Regions from separate parts of the Rothia sp. LK2492 genome, predicted to be linked through region 1. Evidence: riboswitches for the same ligand, from Rfam matches in the RefSeq annotation. Region 1 holds a riboswitch; each other region holds the start of a gene.
What was found. Region 1 has a riboswitch for S-adenosylmethionine ahead of VVR27_RS06400 (ABC transporter ATP-binding protein). Riboswitches for the same ligand answer to the same signal wherever they lie in the genome.
Positions count from the first base shown of each region.

Region 2: linked by a shared signal. The riboswitch ahead of VVR27_RS05825 (methylenetetrahydrofolate reductase) and the one ahead of VVR27_RS06400 (ABC transporter ATP-binding protein) in region 1 are both predicted to bind S-adenosylmethionine.
Region 3: linked by a shared signal. The riboswitch ahead of VVR27_RS02540 (nuclease PIN) and the one ahead of VVR27_RS06400 (ABC transporter ATP-binding protein) in region 1 are both predicted to bind S-adenosylmethionine.
Region 4: linked by a shared signal. The riboswitch ahead of VVR27_RS03260 (bifunctional o-acetylhomoserine/o-acetylserine sulfhydrylase) and the one ahead of VVR27_RS06400 (ABC transporter ATP-binding protein) in region 1 are both predicted to bind S-adenosylmethionine.

Region 1 is NZ_JAYWLX010000004.1:197,229-201,156, reverse strand. Features, by position in the region: gene VVR27_RS06410 (glucose-1-phosphate adenylyltransferase family protein) at 1-659, opposite strand, end outside; gene VVR27_RS06405 (LLM class flavin-dependent oxidoreductase) at 835-2,247, opposite strand; SAM riboswitch class IV at 2,340-2,442, opposite strand; SAM riboswitch class I at 2,620-2,712, shown strand; gene VVR27_RS06400 (ABC transporter ATP-binding protein) at 2,718-3,515, shown strand; gene VVR27_RS06395 (aliphatic sulfonate ABC transporter substrate-binding protein) at 3,601-3,928, shown strand, end outside.
Region 2 is NZ_JAYWLX010000004.1:60,163-64,090, reverse strand. Features, by position in the region: gene VVR27_RS05845 (aldo/keto reductase) at 1-353, opposite strand, end outside; gene VVR27_RS05840 (trypsin-like serine protease) at 474-761, opposite strand; partial or broken gene VVR27_RS05835 (trypsin-like peptidase domain-containing protein) at 801-1,028, opposite strand; gene VVR27_RS05830 (hypothetical protein) at 1,117-1,452, shown strand; SAM riboswitch class I at 1,461-1,551, shown strand; gene VVR27_RS05825 (methylenetetrahydrofolate reductase) at 1,656-2,567, shown strand; gene metE (5-methyltetrahydropteroyltriglutamate--homocysteine S-methyltransferase) at 2,605-3,928, shown strand, end outside.
Region 3 is NZ_JAYWLX010000002.1:78,007-81,934, forward strand. Features, by position in the region: gene VVR27_RS02535 (SNF2-related protein) at 1-1,334, opposite strand, end outside; SAM riboswitch class IV at 1,574-1,701, shown strand; gene VVR27_RS02540 (nuclease PIN) at 1,737-1,937, shown strand; gene VVR27_RS02545 (plasmid stabilization protein) at 1,934-2,374, shown strand; gene VVR27_RS02550 (SDR family NAD(P)-dependent oxidoreductase) at 2,391-3,164, opposite strand; gene VVR27_RS02555 (DUF6350 family protein) at 3,266-3,928, shown strand, end outside.
Region 4 is NZ_JAYWLX010000002.1:238,510-242,437, forward strand. Features, by position in the region: gene VVR27_RS03255 (S9 family peptidase) at 1-2,032, opposite strand, end outside; SAM riboswitch class IV at 2,333-2,447, shown strand; gene VVR27_RS03260 (bifunctional o-acetylhomoserine/o-acetylserine sulfhydrylase) at 2,554-3,897, shown strand; gene VVR27_RS03265 (homoserine O-acetyltransferase) at 3,916-3,928, shown strand, end outside.

The sequences.
Region 1 (3,928 bases):
CGGTCGACACCCTCTAACAAGGCATCCAGAGAGTTTCGAAGGGCGGTCACCGAGAAAACGAAGATCTCAGTGACAATCTTCTGTGACGCTGGAGCCTTGGGTTTGTAGTCGTAAGCAACTACCTTTTGACCATCAGTGCGCACCACCCCGTAACGGGAGGCGTCCTCATCAATCTCGGTCGTCACAATAGTGAGGTCAGAGCCAAGCTCATCGTGCTGCTCAAGGACCGGGCGCAGGTCCAGCTGATAGAGGTGGTCTGCGCTCATCACTATCACGTTCCGTGCACCCACCGATTCCAGCAGAGGCACCTGCTGGTAGAGAGCGTGCCCGTTACCGCTGGCAAAACCATCCACAGCATGACCCTGAACCGGCGGAAGAATACGCAAACCATCGCGGGTGCCGTCCAGGTCCCAGGGGCGTCCGCCGGCAAGATGCTGGTTGAGGGTGAAGGGCTGGTACTGCTCCACCACCCAGACGTGACGCAGCCCAGAGTGCGCCAGATTAGACAGGGCAACATCAATCATGCGGTAGATACCTGCGAAAGGGATAGCCGGTTTAGACCTGTGATCGGTCAGCGGCGAGAGCCTGCTCCCCCGGCCACCGGCAAGTACCAGGGCGACCGTCGGCGGCTGCTGAGTATGCGGAAAGGGATCTGACACGGCAACCCACTCTCAATAGTAAGTACACATCTTTGTACTAGCCATACTCGCACACTTTAGGCCTCTGAGCACAGCAAAAGAAACCTTCAAAAGTACGGTCTTACTCCACATCCACACTTTTGAAGGTTTCCTGATGATTCCCGGTGACGCACGGGGGCGTTTCGGTCAGCTTGTCCTAGCGGACGTTGCCGTCCGCGGCGCTGCGCTGACCAACGTAGGCGCCGCGGTAGGCTGCAGCCGGGTGGGTATCTGCCACCTTGGTGATGCCCTCACCGAAGAGGTTCTCCCGCAGGGTGGAACCTTCGTAGGCGGTGCGGTAGCGGCCGCGCTTCTGCAGTTCGGGCACCACGAACTCCACGAAGTCTTCGAAGGAACCCGGGGAAACATGGTAGGCAAGGTTGATTCCGTCCAGGCCACCCTCGTCAATCCAGCGTTCTAGCTCATCGGCAACGGTCTGGGGTGAGCCCACGATGACCTCGCCCATGCCGCCGGTAGCGCAGTGCTCAGCGATATCGTGACGCGTCCAGTCACGATCCTTGGATTGTAGGGTGAAGGGGGTCAGGAAGGACTGAATCGACTCGGTCTCAACGTACTTGAGCGCCTCGTCCTCATCGAACTGGGAGAGATCCACACCGCTCCAGCCGCCGATAATTGCCTGAGAAGCTTCTAAGTTGGCGTACTTCTTGTACTCCTCGAACTTTTCCTGCGCCTTCTCGTCAGTCTCATCAACCACAACCGAGAGCATGGCAAGAATCTTGGCATCATCACGGTTACGGCCCGCTGCTTCAACAGCGTCGCGGATGCGGCCGGTCAGCACCTTGGTCAAGTGGGGGCGCAGGGCGGTGATGAAAATAGCCTCGGCGTGCTTTCCAGCAAACTGCTGGCCGCGGGATGATGCGCCCGCCTGGAAAATAACCGGAGTGCGCTGGGGTGAGGGCTCAGACAGGGCGATACCGGGCACGGTGAAATGCTTCCCCTTATGCTCGATGGGGTGCACCTTGGTGGGGTCAGCGAAGATACCATTTTCACGGTCACGCAGCACCGCGCCGTCCTCCCAGGAACCCTCCCAAAGTTTGTAGCAAACATCCAAGAACTCATCTGCGATCTCGTAGCGGGTATCGTGTGGGATCTGAGCTGGCAGGCCCTGGTTTTCAGCAGCTGACGCCAGGTAGCTGGTCACCACGTTGAAGCCCACGCGGCCGCGGGTCAAGTGGTCAAGGGTGGAGTAGGACCGTGCCAGGGTATAAGGCTGGTTGTACGTGGCAGCTGCGGTGACGCCGAAGCCAATGTTTTTGGTAACCGCTGCCATGGCTGAAATGTGCAGGAAGGGGTCGCCCACCGGAACCTGCGCGCCGTCGCGCAGGGCATCGGCCACCGAGTTCTTGTAGACATCGTAGACGCCCACCACGTCGGCGATGAAGATAGCGTCGAAGAGGCCCTTTTCGCAGACCTTTGCCAGATCAGTCCAGTATTCGATGGTGTTGTATTCATCCGCACGGTTGCGGGGGTGACGCCAGGTGCCGAAGCTCTGGTGGCTGGTGGTGGTCATATCGAACGCGTTGACAACGATACGCTTCTTCTCGGTCATGAACCGGTGCCTTTCGGGTCAGCCCTCACACCCCGTGCCTGGCTAGCGATACAAAAATGACGCCTAACCTCTTGTGAAGGTGGCGCCTAGTTGCGCCGTACTTGCAGTTATCTGCCGGATCCTCATCTGGAGCACCCCGCTACGGGAGAGGGTTGCCGCCCAACGAGCCAGAGCTTAGCGTTGGGTCTCATGATCACGGTTTTAGTCTAACGAGGTGAGGGGGCGCTGAGGCAAAGTTTAGGGACTCTGTTTCACACTGTGAACCGGGTTGAGTTCTGTTACGGACGGCGGGCCGTCACGGAGCGTCACAAACGTTAAGAGGCGTCACAGGCTAGATTTTCAGGCACCGCGCCCATAGGCTAAAGCCACCGATAACCATCCAGAGCGACCGAGAGACTTGGCTCCACGACGTCGCAGCAACCACCCACCATAGGGACCGGTGCTAACGCCAAGAAACGATGGAGAAAGCAATGAGCACACTCACGCTAAAGCACACCCTCACCGCCTGTGACATCAACTTCTCGGGCATCGCTAAGAGCTTCGCCGGCGAGCGCGGGGCAGTCCACACGGTCCTCGAAGGTGTTTCGTTCACCGCCTATCCGGGTGAGATTATTTCGATTATTGGTTCCTCAGGCTGCGGTAAATCAACGCTGCTGCGTGTAGCGGCTGGTTTGGAAGCAGCCAGCGCGGGTGAGGTCACCATCGACGGCGCTGCCGTTCGTGGCCTAGATTCACGGGTAGCCATTGGGTTTCAGGAGCCCAGGCTTTTACCCTGGCGGTCTATTGCTAAGAATGTGGCTCTGGGCCTACCCAAGGGCACCCCTAAGGACGACGCTCGGCAGCATGTTGATGCCCTCTTGCGGCTGGTGGGGTTGGGGGATTATGCGGCGCATCGCCCCCGCGAGATTTCAGGAGGCATGGCGCAGCGCGCATCCCTGGCGAGAGCACTAGCGCGTAACCCCGGCGTCCTGCTGCTCGATGAGCCTTTTGGTGCGCTGGATGCCCTGACGCGTATCAAAATGCAGGATCTGCTGCTGGATATTCATGCTCAGGATCCCGCAACCATCCTATTGGTCACCCACGATGTGGAAGAAGCTCTCTACCTATCAGATCGCGTAATTGTGTTAGGCACACCTGATCCGCACTCGCCTGCCACGATTACCCGAACGGTTGAGGTGCCCGGGCACCGGCCCCGTGATCGCGGGGATTTAGACCTCGCTTTGTTGCGCAAAGAATTGCTGGCTGAGCTCGGCGTCGAAGAGCACTAAGTACCAGCCCTCTCCTTTACAGGGTATCTGCCCCCCTGGCCTTTGCTTCTTGCACCCACACACTACGACATTTCAAGGAAACCCCGTGTCAATCTTTTCTCGTTTCGCCCAATCCTCCGCCCTCCTGGCCGCTGGCGCCCTGCTACTGACCGGCTGCCTGGCAGGTGAAAACGCAGCTCCTGAAGCCTCAGCTCCAGCCTCAGCCGCGGACACCACAATCACTGTCGACTACGCCACCTATAACCCGCTCTCCCTCATCATCAAGGAAAAAGGGTGGCTAGAGACTGCTCTCCAGGATGAGGGTAAGACCGTGGAATGGGTGCAGTCAGCGGGATCGAATAAGGCTAATGAGGCTCTGCGGTCTGGGGTTCTTGACGTCGGCTCAACCGCCGGGTCAGCGGCGCTCCTTGCCC
Region 2 (3,928 bases), 140 kb from region 1:
GACGCTTCGATAGCGCGCATGATGTAACGTCGGGAACCTCTCACCCCGTGGTCAGTACCGTTGGCGCCATCCATATCCATGCCAAATTTAGAAACAATCACGATTTTGTCCCGGTCAATGCCGGTGTCTTTGAGCGCCTGACCGAACATGGTTTCAGATACCCCAGGCCGAGCCCCGTAAATATCGGCAACATCAAAGAGAGTGATGCCCTGCTCCACGGCGGCTGCCAGCACATCGTTGGTGCCGGTCTGAGTTTCGGTGGCGGTTTTGCTTCTACCCAAGTTGTTACAGCCCAGGCCAACGGTCGATACGGTCAGGCCGCTACGGCCTACTTGGCGATATTCAATGCTCATACCTCTACCCTAGGTATAAGCCTTCAATCTTACAAAACCCGGTGGTACTCAGGGAAAAAGTCCCTGAGTACCACCTCGTAGAAAGTTAAGAACAACAGATTAGAGGGTATGAAGTAGGGCCTAGTTTATGGTGGCAAACTCCCCAGTATCAGCAACTCCCAGAGCGTTTACTCCTGCGGTATGTTGAATCCAGCTTGCAGCCTGACTCAGCAAAGCATAGTTAGATTGAGCGTTGATATTACCGCCTGGGGAAAGATCACCGGTGGAGCATACAGCTACAATTCGGCCATTAATCACCAAAGGTCCACCCGAGTCCCCTCGGTTTGCTGCACCAGAGACACCCCGCAGTTGAGCTGCGGGACCACCATAGGTATCAATTGAAGGACCCTCTACCTGCACTGTTGCCATACGTAGGCTAGTCGTAGGTTGGTCATAGGCCCCCAGCCCTTAACCAACGATAGTTCCAGTATCACCAGTGCGTGGACTGTAGCTAACATCCAACCTAGGGTAGCTTGGAAGAGAAACTGGTCGGTCTAGTTGAACCAAGGCAATATCTCCACTGTGAGCCGCATAGACTCTACTGGCCCTGACGGCTGTACCGGGGTTGAGCTGGTCATTGGAGTGATAGACCTGCATGTTGGAGGCACCATCGATGCAGTGTTTTGCTGTCAGGACCCATTGTGCGTTGAGTTATTCACCGGTACAACCGCTGATTCCATTGCTGCCGGTCACATTGAACCGAAGCTGGACAGCCCAAGGGCTCGTGGCTACTGAACCACCAATAATATTCGGAGTCGCACCAGAATTCGTATCTGTACGCGTTTCAGCCGTAGCCACTGCTACGGAGCTGAAGGAAATTGCACATGTCGCGGCGAGCACGGTGCAGAACTTTCTAATCGAAACCATGATTATAAAACCTTTCAAGAAAAGTAAGAAAAAAGCTCCACTCTCACTCAAAGAAACCGGTGCGACCTTTACATACCATCGCAATAAAGCCCGAAATATTACTGTCATGTGTCTCAACACACCCGACACAAAGTCAAAAAGCTGCACAGAGCGGCGGTTTCTTGCCAGCGCCCTGCCTGCGCTTTTAGTGTAGAACCATCAAACCTATCCAGAGCGACCGAGAGACCTAGCTCGATGACGTCGCAGCAACCACCCCTGACGGGAAAGGTGCTCCTGCTAGGACCGATAGAGTGCATCACCAGCGGTCCACCCACCGCACTGTGTGGCGCCCTCCCGCCACCAATGGGAGCGGCTACCGCATTCTTTCGGGTCCACCCAACGACCTGTAAGGAAACCATGAGTACCTATACACCGGCGCTCTCCTACGAACTCTTCCCACCGCGAAGTTCTGCCAGTTGCGAGAATCTGCTGACGACCATCGACCAGCTGGCGCCCACCAACCCCGACTATGTGTCGGTGACCTACTCCGGCGACCGGGCTCGTAAGCAGAAAACCCTGGCCCTGCTAGACCATCTGGTCCACGAAACCCAGCTCACTCCCCTGGCTCACCTCACCTGTGTGGGGCACACCGCCGAGGAGCTGGAAGCTGCTGTTCGCTGTATTCTGGCGATCGGCGTCCGCGGATTTTTAGCCCTGCGCGGCGACCTGCCACCGGGCAGCACGCAGGCCCCCGATATCCCCTTTGCCCGGTCCCTGGTTGACCTCATTCGCCAAGTTGAGACCCAGGATTTTGCCCACCTAGCAGCAGGACGCGTGGCGGTGGGGGTAGCTGCTTACCCCTCTCGGCACCCGGAGTCCAGCTCGGAACTGCAGGATATTGAAATTCTGCTCTCCAAGGAGCGGGCGGGGGCTGACTTCGCTATCACCCAGGTTTTCTTTGAGGCGACCCGCTACGAATCCCTGGTGCAGCGGGCCCGAACCGCGGGGGTAACCCTACCCCTGATTCCGGGCATCATGCCGGTCACCAGCCTGCGCAGGCTCACCACGCTCTGCTCACTAGCGGGCCTGCCCGTGCCCCAGCAGCTGGCCTACGACCTTGAAACCGCGAGCGGGGATGCCCAACGGCACCGTATCGGGGTGGAGTTCGGCGTCCGCCTGCTCCAAGAATCCCTCGACGCCGGTGCCCCCGGCATCCACTTCTACACCTTCAATGAACACGCAGCGGTGCTGGACGTTCTCGAGCAGGTCAACCTGCCCCGCTACAGCACCCGCTTTGAAAACCCCCTGGCCGAACTGACCTACGCCTAAAAATATCGGCCCAAAGACCTTATAGAAAGACACCACCATGACCACTGTTTTCCCCACCGCAACCATCACCGGCTACCCCCGTATCGGCGCCCGCCGCGAACTCAAGCGCGCTGTTGAAGCCTACTGGGCGGGTAAGTCCAACCAGAACGAACTGAAGCAGACCGCCCAGAAGATTCAGCAGGACGCCTACCGCACCCTTACCGAACGCGGCCTGACCGACGACTACGCTATTCCCGCGGACTTCTCCTTCTACGACCAGGTACTCGATACCACCCGCCTCTTCACCGCCCTGCCCGCCCGTTTCGAGTCGGTACGCGACGACCGCGGCCTGATCGACCTGGACGGCTACTTCGCCCTGGCTCGCGGCACCGAGCACCTGCCCCCGCTGGAGCTGACCAAGTGGTTCGACACCAACTACCACTACCTGGTGCCAGAAATCGGCCCGACCACCGGCTTTACCCTTAACACTGAAGCCCTCGATGACCTGCTGGCAGCCGCGGAGGCGGCGGGGACGTCCGCCCGCCCCAGCATCACCGGCCCCCTCACCTACCTGCTCCTGGCAAAAGCTGAGGACGGCTCCCCCGCCGACTTCGCGCCCCTCGACCGTCTAGCAGACCTGTTGCCCCTCTACCGAGAACTGCTCGCCCACCTGGCCGGCCGCGGTGTGCGCTGGATTCAGTTCAACGAGCCCGCCCTGGGTGCTGACCAGGCTGTGAGTGAAGCCGAGCTGGCGCAGCTCATTGAGAAGACCTACGGGGAGTTCACCCAGCTCTCTGACCGCCCCTCCCTGCTGGTCACCAGCCCCTACGGCAACCTGACCGGTCTATTGGAACCCCTGGCTACCTCGGGCGTAGAGGCCCTGCATCTTGACCTGGTATCTACCGGTTACGATCAGGACGCCCTCGCCCGCCTCTTCGGCGGCAATTCGGCTCCCCTGCTGGTGGCAGGTGTAGTGAACGGCCGCAATATCTGGCGCAACGACCTGGCAGCCTCCCTCCACACCCTACAGGCAGTGGGAGCGGCGTCCGTCTCGACCTCGACCTCCCTGCAGCACGTGCCCTACGACCTTGACCTGGAAACCGGGCTCGACCAGAAGCTCACCAGCTGGCTGGCCTTTGCCCACCAGAAAGTCAGCGAAGTTGCCCTGCTCGCTCGAGGGCTCGCCGAAGGACCAGAGGCTATCGCCACCGAGGTTGAGCAGGCCAAGGCAGCGCTGGCAGCGCGCGCCCAGTCCAGCGGAGTCAACGACCCCTGCATCCGCGAGCGCACCCTCTCCATTACCCCCGAGAACTACGAGCGTCCGTCCGCTCGGGTGCGTCAGCAGGCCCAGGAGGACCTGAATCTGCCCCTGCTGCCGACCA
Region 3 (3,928 bases), on a different contig from region 1:
GGTTCCAGCGGCTCTGCCAGCGGAATCAAAACCAGCTGGGCCTCAGCGTCGAGCCAGGAGGGGCGGTGGTTCTCACCGTCTACCGAGCTGCCTTTACTGGGCACCGCTACTTCATCGACGTGAGCTAGGGCAGAGGGCAGAGCGGACTCCCAACGGGCAGCGGTGGCAGCGTCCACATAATGTTTTTGGGCAGCCCCACTCAGTGCAATAAAACCGCGGCGGGTGACGCCTAGTTTGTGGGTAAGGTTGGCCGGCAGGGTGTAGCCACCCCAGCGCAGAATGGGGGTAAGGCGCAGCGCATCGCTGCTACTGCCGCGTTCAGGTACTGTTTCAAGGCTGAGCTCTACCGCAGGCTCGTCAGCTACCGCTAAACCTGCCTCTTGTCCGTCGAGCAGGATAGGCAAATTCAACTCATCTGCGGACCGCAAGAGCTGCCAGAGCAGAGAGGAATCAACGTTTGAAATGGATGCCCACTCGCGGTGTGAGGAATAGATGGACTGAGAACCGCGAATGACCGCATAGAATTCGGTAAACCAGCTGGCATGCTCGGGGAGTAAGCCCGTGCCGGACGCCCCGGCTGCTGTGCCAGAGAATTTCTCCCAGGTCAGCCCACCCTTAATCCACTTGCCGCGGGCACCCATCATGACCGGGCGGACCTCCAAACTAATCTTGGGGGCACCGTTATTTTTGCTCCAGCCGTACTTACCCGGCACCACCAGCCGTAAATCCAGGGCGCCGGAGACCCCGTGCGTCCTGCTATCAAAGCTCGGCCGGCTAGAGAGAGAATAGGCAAGAGACCTGCGCCAGGCAGGTAACTTGGGCGCTGTCCCATGAGCAGGCGGCACCGTTTCGGTGGGGTCACCAGCCGGGAGCGCCAGCTCGGCTTCCCTCTGAGCCATCTGCTGCCGCAAGTCCGCCACCAGCTTTTGCTTGTCCTCCACCGGGAGAGAAGTTACCTCGTTTTCAGCAGCAGACCGCCAGGTTGAAGAGCTAGCAGTCAGCGCTTTCTTTGCCTTAGCAGACCGGTCAATGGCGGTCAGCATCAGAGCCACCGCATGCTTGCAGTTATGGGACACCGGGCAAGAGCAATACGAGGTGAAAGATGATGACCCGGCCAGCACCTCAGCCGGAAAGATCACGGTCGTCTCATAAGGCGTTGAACCGCTACCAGCCACCTGACCCGTCAGCGTCCGGGCACCCTCATCGTAGGTGTAGCGCACCACCATACCATCGCGCATATACCGCTGACCGCGCGTATAGGCCCCGTGACCCACTTGCCGAATCAAGGCAGGGGCAGTCACGGGAATCTCGGGGAAAGCAGAAGCGGATGACACAGTAACCTCGGTGCGAAATCTAATAAACCGGGGCAAATTCAAAAGCGGCTAATCGTTGAAGCTCCACTTAGTGGGCGGAAACGAGCGCATTCGACTTCTGAATGAACCTAGTCTTCTAGCTTATCGCAGAAGCAAAGGGTGCAGCTGGTGGACAGGTAGCTATCGGTCTTGATTTGCTCAACCAAATGGTGAGAAACCTGTTTACAGGCTGGGCCGGTGTAGGTTACAGTTTTAACCAGCTTCAAGAGTTTCAACTGCTAAGCTCCGACTTTAGTTGAACGCCAACCCCATGTTCACGGGTGGCTCGGATGACGAAGCGGTCTGCATCGCGCATATCGGCGCTGTTTGGTGTAGACAAGAGCACGTTATGAAAGGAACGCGCACCTTACGCGCAAAGGCACCATGTCAAATGCTCGCCCCCACATCTCTGTCCAGAAGAATATCTCTGCTGCATCTGTACCTGCCCGCGGTGGTTTTACCGCGATGAGTATTCAGGACTACACTCGTATTTCGAACGAGCGTAGCGAGTTCCTGAATTTTTTGCTGGCTCCTAACCCGAGCGGCATCCCTGCTACTGAATACGGTGTTCTGAAAGCTGCATGAGCCAGGTAGGTCTTCTTCTTGATTCGGACGTCCTTGCCGAAATCCGCAAGGTAAACCCGCACCCCACTGTGGTGGCATTTTTGCGCCGCAGCTCCTACCGCACCCTCTACATTTCGGTGCTGAGCCTTGGTGAGCTAAAGGGTCTCTACCCCTACCCCGAGACAGACCGCTGGTTGGCTGAGCTCACCGACCGCTTTAACGATCACGTGCTGGACGTGGACGCCCGAGTCTCCCTGGAATGGGCCGGACGGCACGCCGAACCTAAGTTACACGCGGTGGGCTCAGCGGCGTCCACCCCATTGCCAACCGCTGCTCTGGAAGGTCTGATGAGCGCCACAGCGGCGGTACATGAGCTTGAAATTATCTCATCTAAGGCGGAGGTCTACCGCAGCTGGGGCGTGCCCGCTTCAAATCCCTGGCTCGAAGGCGCCTCATGACATCCCTGCTGTTCCTCTAGTAGTTGCGTGTGCGCGCAATCAGCTTGGCCACCGCTGCCCGGGGCAGAATCTTGGTGAGGCTCACCGCAACTTTGTAGGGTACTGAGGGCACGCAGAGCGCTTTGCCCCGGTGACTAGCAGCAGTGGCATCCGCTACTACCCTCTGCGGGGTCAACCAGAGAAAACCAGGTAGAGAAGGGGCTGCTTGCCCCATGGCATCGTGGAATTCTGAGCGGGTGAGACCCGGGCAGACGGCTGTGACGGTGATGCCGCGCGGCGCGTACTGTAGGTTGGCTGACTCTGAGATAGAGACTAAAAACCTTTTGACCGCTGAGTAGGTGCCGCCGGGGGTGAAGGCTGCCACCGAGGCGACGTTAATGATGCGCCCCCTGCCCCTGGGCAGCATGGTAGTGATAGCGGTGTGCATGAGCAGCAACGGAACTTTAGCGAGAACATCCACCTGGGCAAGGTGCTGCTGGGCAGTGGCAGCGTCGAAAGAGCTGCCTAAACCGAAGCCTGCATTGTTGACCAGAATTTCCACCGGAGCTTCATCCTGCTGTAAACGGGCTACCAGGCGCTCTAAATCATCGGGATTGAGCAGGTCAGCGGGAAGCACCTCAACGGTGACACCGCACTCCGCCCGCAGGTTTTCAGCCAGCTCTTGCAGCGGGCCAACCCTGCGAGCTGTCAGTACCAAATGGTAACCGGCGGCGGCGTACTGGCGCGCAAATTCGGCGCCGATGCCAGCTGAGGCACCAGTAATCAGAACGTAGGATGGGTCAATGCTCATAGGTGCACTTTACCTAACATGCTCAACATCATTCGGGGAACTTGCTGTAAAGGCGCCGAGCGCTTGGGTATCAGCAAACGAAACATGACATGATAAAAGCGATGAAAACACCAGCCCGCCCCCCGCGTTCTTTACCCATGCCCCTGTGGTTGCAGGGTGCCGTTGAGCTTGCCCTCGTTGCAGCGCTGAGTTACCTGGCCGTTGTCTTTTTGTTGGCAGCTGTTTGGTATACCAACGGTTTTGATAACAGCACCTTTGCCGGTGCTACCTCGGTAGCCGGCCATACTTGGTTGCTGGTGCACGGTGTTCCACTGGCTATGGACATCCCAACGCAGGGTGCATTCTCGGCGATTTCGGGCACGATGAGTCTTATGCCTCTGGGGCTGACACTGATACCTTTAGCGCTCTGTTACCGTTCGGGTAGGCGTTTGGCGAGGGCCTCCTATGAGGGGCAATTCTGGCAGCCACTACTGGGCGGTATGGGTGCTTACGCGCTGGTTAGCGTAGCTATTAGTGCGCTTTCAACCGGCGACTACTTTGCCACCTCGCCGGTTTTTGCGGCGCTTATTCCCCTGTGGGTAGTGGCGCTGGGTGTCCTAGCCGGTGGTTACGCGGAGTCAGGCTCCTTGGCTGCCATGATTGGTGTGAATGCTGCCGACTGGGTTAAGAAATTTAGCCAGTATTCCCGCTGGGCTGGCTCTTACATTTGGGCAGCGGTACGTGCTGCTCTGGTGAGTGTGCTGGCGCTGGGAGCTGGCGGGGCC
Region 4 (3,928 bases), on a different contig from region 1:
TAATTTCACGCAGTTTAGCTACCCATTTTGCAGGCTCAACATACAACACACGTGTGTCATTAAGGGAGGTGACTGCGGCTATCGCCGGGTAGGCAGTAGCTCGGATGTTTTCGTAAGGGCTGTAAGACTTCATATAGTCGTAAACTTCACGGTTCTCGATGGGGTTACCCCATTCTTCCCATTCCAAAGCAGAGAGCGGAAGCTCTGGGTCGAGAATGGTAGTAAGGGCGTCCACGAAGGGAACCTGGGCTAGGCAGGCTTTGTACTTCTGCGGCGCCATATTTAGTACGGCCCCCATGAGCAGACCGCCGGCAGAACCACCCATAATACCTATCCGTTGTTCGTCCACCCAGGGGAGTGAGGCGAGAAAGTCGGTGGAATCAATGAAATCTGTGAAAGTGTTCTTCTTGGCTAGTTTCTTGCCTTCGGTGTACCAGGACCGGCCCATCTCGCCACCACCGCGGATATGAGCAATCACAAATACGGCACCGCGGTCGAGGACGCTCAGGCGGGCTACGGAGAAGTAAGGATCCATTGAAGCTTCATAGGAGCCATAACCGTACTGAATCACGGGGTGCGGTTGTGTCTTATCCACATCAGCTAGGTGCATGACAGAAAGAGGAATCATGGCGCCGTCGGCAGCTGGCGCCCACATGCGATAAGCGGTGTACTGATCACGCTCGTAGCCCAGAACCGGCGTTTCCCGGCGTAGCACCAGCTCATCGGTATCAGGGAAGTAGTCATAGACACTGCTGGGCGTGAGGAAGGAGGTGTAGTTGAGGCGAATCACCGGGGACATAATGTTCATCCCTGAACAGGAGGAAGTGTAGAGCTCCTCACTAAAGCCGCCGGGCTGAGTGAACTCGATACCGCGGGGGTCGCCTACAGCGAGCTGATGTGACAGTGAGCTGCGGGGTGCAACAAAGACCTTAACCGTGGTGTTCTCTCGCGCCATGACCGCAAGGTGGTTGCGCGAGAAGCTAACGCTCTCGATGCGTACATCGTCGCGGTGCGGCATAAGAGCCACCCAATCAGCCCGCAGACGCTCAAAAGGTACATAGGCTTCGGGGAGAGGTGCTATGACGATTTCTGAGTTGGGCGCATCAAAGTCATGGGTGAGCACCAGGTAGGCCCTTCCATCGACATCGATGATGTCGGTGCTGTATTCAACCCTTTGCTCCCTACTAATAATCAGCGTGGGCTCTACCTCGCCTAACTCATGAATATTGACCACGCGGGTCTCAGTGTACTCAGAGTTACCGGAGGTCATCACCACGTGTGTACGGGAGGACGACATCCCCGCTCCCAGCCACATGCCCTGATCCTCTTCGGTATAGAGAGCAATGTCATCAGCCGGGCTACTTCCCACTCGATGAGCACGAATCTGATAGGGGCGCCAGGAATCATCGGCTACAGCATAGATAAGGTGGTTAGCGCCCGAGGCAAAGAAAGCTCCGGCGAAGATATCTTCAATCTTTTCATCCAGCATCTGGCCGGTTTCAAGGTTTTTGAAGTGCTGGGTGTAGCGCTCATCGCCGGTGTCATCGACTCCAAAGGTCAGCAGTCGTCCGTCGCGAGTAACCTGGAAGGAGCCTAGTGAGAAGAAAGGTAGGTCTCGCGCAAACTCGTTGCAGTCCAGCACCACTTCTTCACCCTCAAGCGGCTGACCGGGCACCACCTGCGGTGGTGTATAACGCTCAACAACGCTGCCTTCTGTTAGGGCAGGCACCCGGCACATAATGGGGTACTGCTCGCCGGCTACCGTCCGATTGAAATACCACCAGGCACCCCTGCGGGAGGGAACGGACATATCCGTTTGCTGAGTGCGGCCTTTAATCTCTTCAAAAATAGCGTCGCGCAGAGGCTGCTGGTCAGCGGTAACCCCATCGGTGTATGCATTCTCTGCTGTGAGATGGGCAAGCACCTCTTCGCTCTCTTTATCACGCATCCATTCGTAGTAATCAATGAAAGTATCGCCATGATGAGTGCGCTCGCTGGCGATGCGTGGGGGACGGGGTGGGGTGAGCGTCATGAGATGCCTTTCTGATGGTTTCTTCTCCAGTCTAGTGGAGAGAGGTTTCCCCGTAAGAGCAGGAGCGGGCGGACGATGAGCGCGGCCAAGCTAGTCGGGGCTGGGGTGAATTGACGAGTGAGCGCTAGCGAACCCTGCGAGAGGGGCAGCTTGAACGCGCTCCTAGACCGTCCGTGGTCTTAATCCAAACTGGGTAAGGGTAAGAGTTACACCTGCGTAATTTTTGCAACAAATGAAACATGCTGACATCTTGCAGTCTTTTCTTGACGCCATGAAACCCGCTAAGGAAGACTAACAACAGGTCAAGAGCGCCAGCACTAAGCCTCAGCTAGCTGGCCGGCAACCCTCCACCTGCGGTGGGGTGCCCTGAGTGAAGACCTGACACATCCCAGACGGGTATGTGTAAGCGCGGGACCGATGTGCCATCTCCTTCGGTGCATCACCTTCCGGTAGACCGGGAGTTACGGCATGCGGCCCCACCTTGCGAGATATTTTCCTCACTAGAGACTGGAGCTACCAACATGACGACCTCACAGAACATCCCCACTCCCAGCAAGCCTGCCGGCTGGAAATTTGAGACCCAGCAAATTCACGCTGGTCAAGAACCTGACCCGGTCACCGGGGCACGCGCTTTGCCGATTTATCAGACCACCTCTTTTGTCTTTAAGGATTCACAGCAGGCAGCTAACCGTTTTGCTCTCTCTGAGCTGGGCCCCATCTATACCCGTATTAATAACCCCACCCAAGAAGCGGTAGAAAACCGTATCGCGGCCCTAGAAGGCGGAGTGGGAGCGCTGTTGCTCGCATCTGGTCAGGCAGCCAATACTTTCTCGATTCTCAATATTGCCGGGGCAGGGGATCACATCGTTGCCTCGCCCTCTCTTTACGGCGGTACCTACAACCTCTTCAAATACACCCTGGCGAATCTAGGCATTGAAACCACTTTCGTTGATGACCCCGCAGACCCCGAAAGCTGGCGCGCTGCCGCCCGCCCTAACACCAAAGCTTTCTTTGGGGAGACCCTGCCCAACCCTCGCGGGGACGTGCTGGATATTGAACCCATTGCAGATGTAGCTCACAGCGTAGGTGTTCCCCTTATCGTGGATAACACCGTAGCAACGCCTTATCTGCTGAACCCCATCAAGCACGGTGCTGATGTTGTGGTGCACTCTGCGACTAAATATCTAGGGGGCCACGGAACCTCTGTGGGTGGTGTCATCGTGGACGCCGGCACCTTCGACTACGGTGCTTACCCCGAAAAATACCCCATCTTTAATCAGCCCGATGAGAGCTACCACGGCCTGGTCTACGCCCACGACCTGGGCAAAGACGGCGCCTTTGGCGTCAACCTCTCTTACATTTTGAAAGCCCGCGTGGCCCTGCTCCGTGATTTGGGAGCATCAATTTCTCCGACCAATGCCTTTAACATAGCGATCGGGCTTGAGACCCTGTCACTACGCATGGAGCGACACGTGCAGAACGCTGCTGCAGTTGCCCGCTTCTTATCTGAGCATCCCGCGGTTGAATCGGTGGTTTACTCGGGTTTGGAAAGTTCACCCTACTACGGGCTGTCTCAGAAATACCTGCCCCGCGGCGCCGGTGCAGTCCTGGGCTTCACTCTCAAAGACGCGGATGCTCCCACCGCCCAAAAATTTGTAGATGCGCTGTCCTTACACTCCCTCCTGGTCAACATTGGCGACGTGCGCAGCCTGGTCGTACACCCGGCGTCCACCACGCACAGCCAATCAACGCCAGATGAGCTAGCCGCCATCGGCATCAATCCCGCCTTTATTCGCCTCTCGGTGGGTATTGAACATATCGATGATATTTTGGCTGACCTCGAACTAGGCTTTAACGCGCTCTAAAGTACGAAAGGTAAATCGATGACGATTAAAG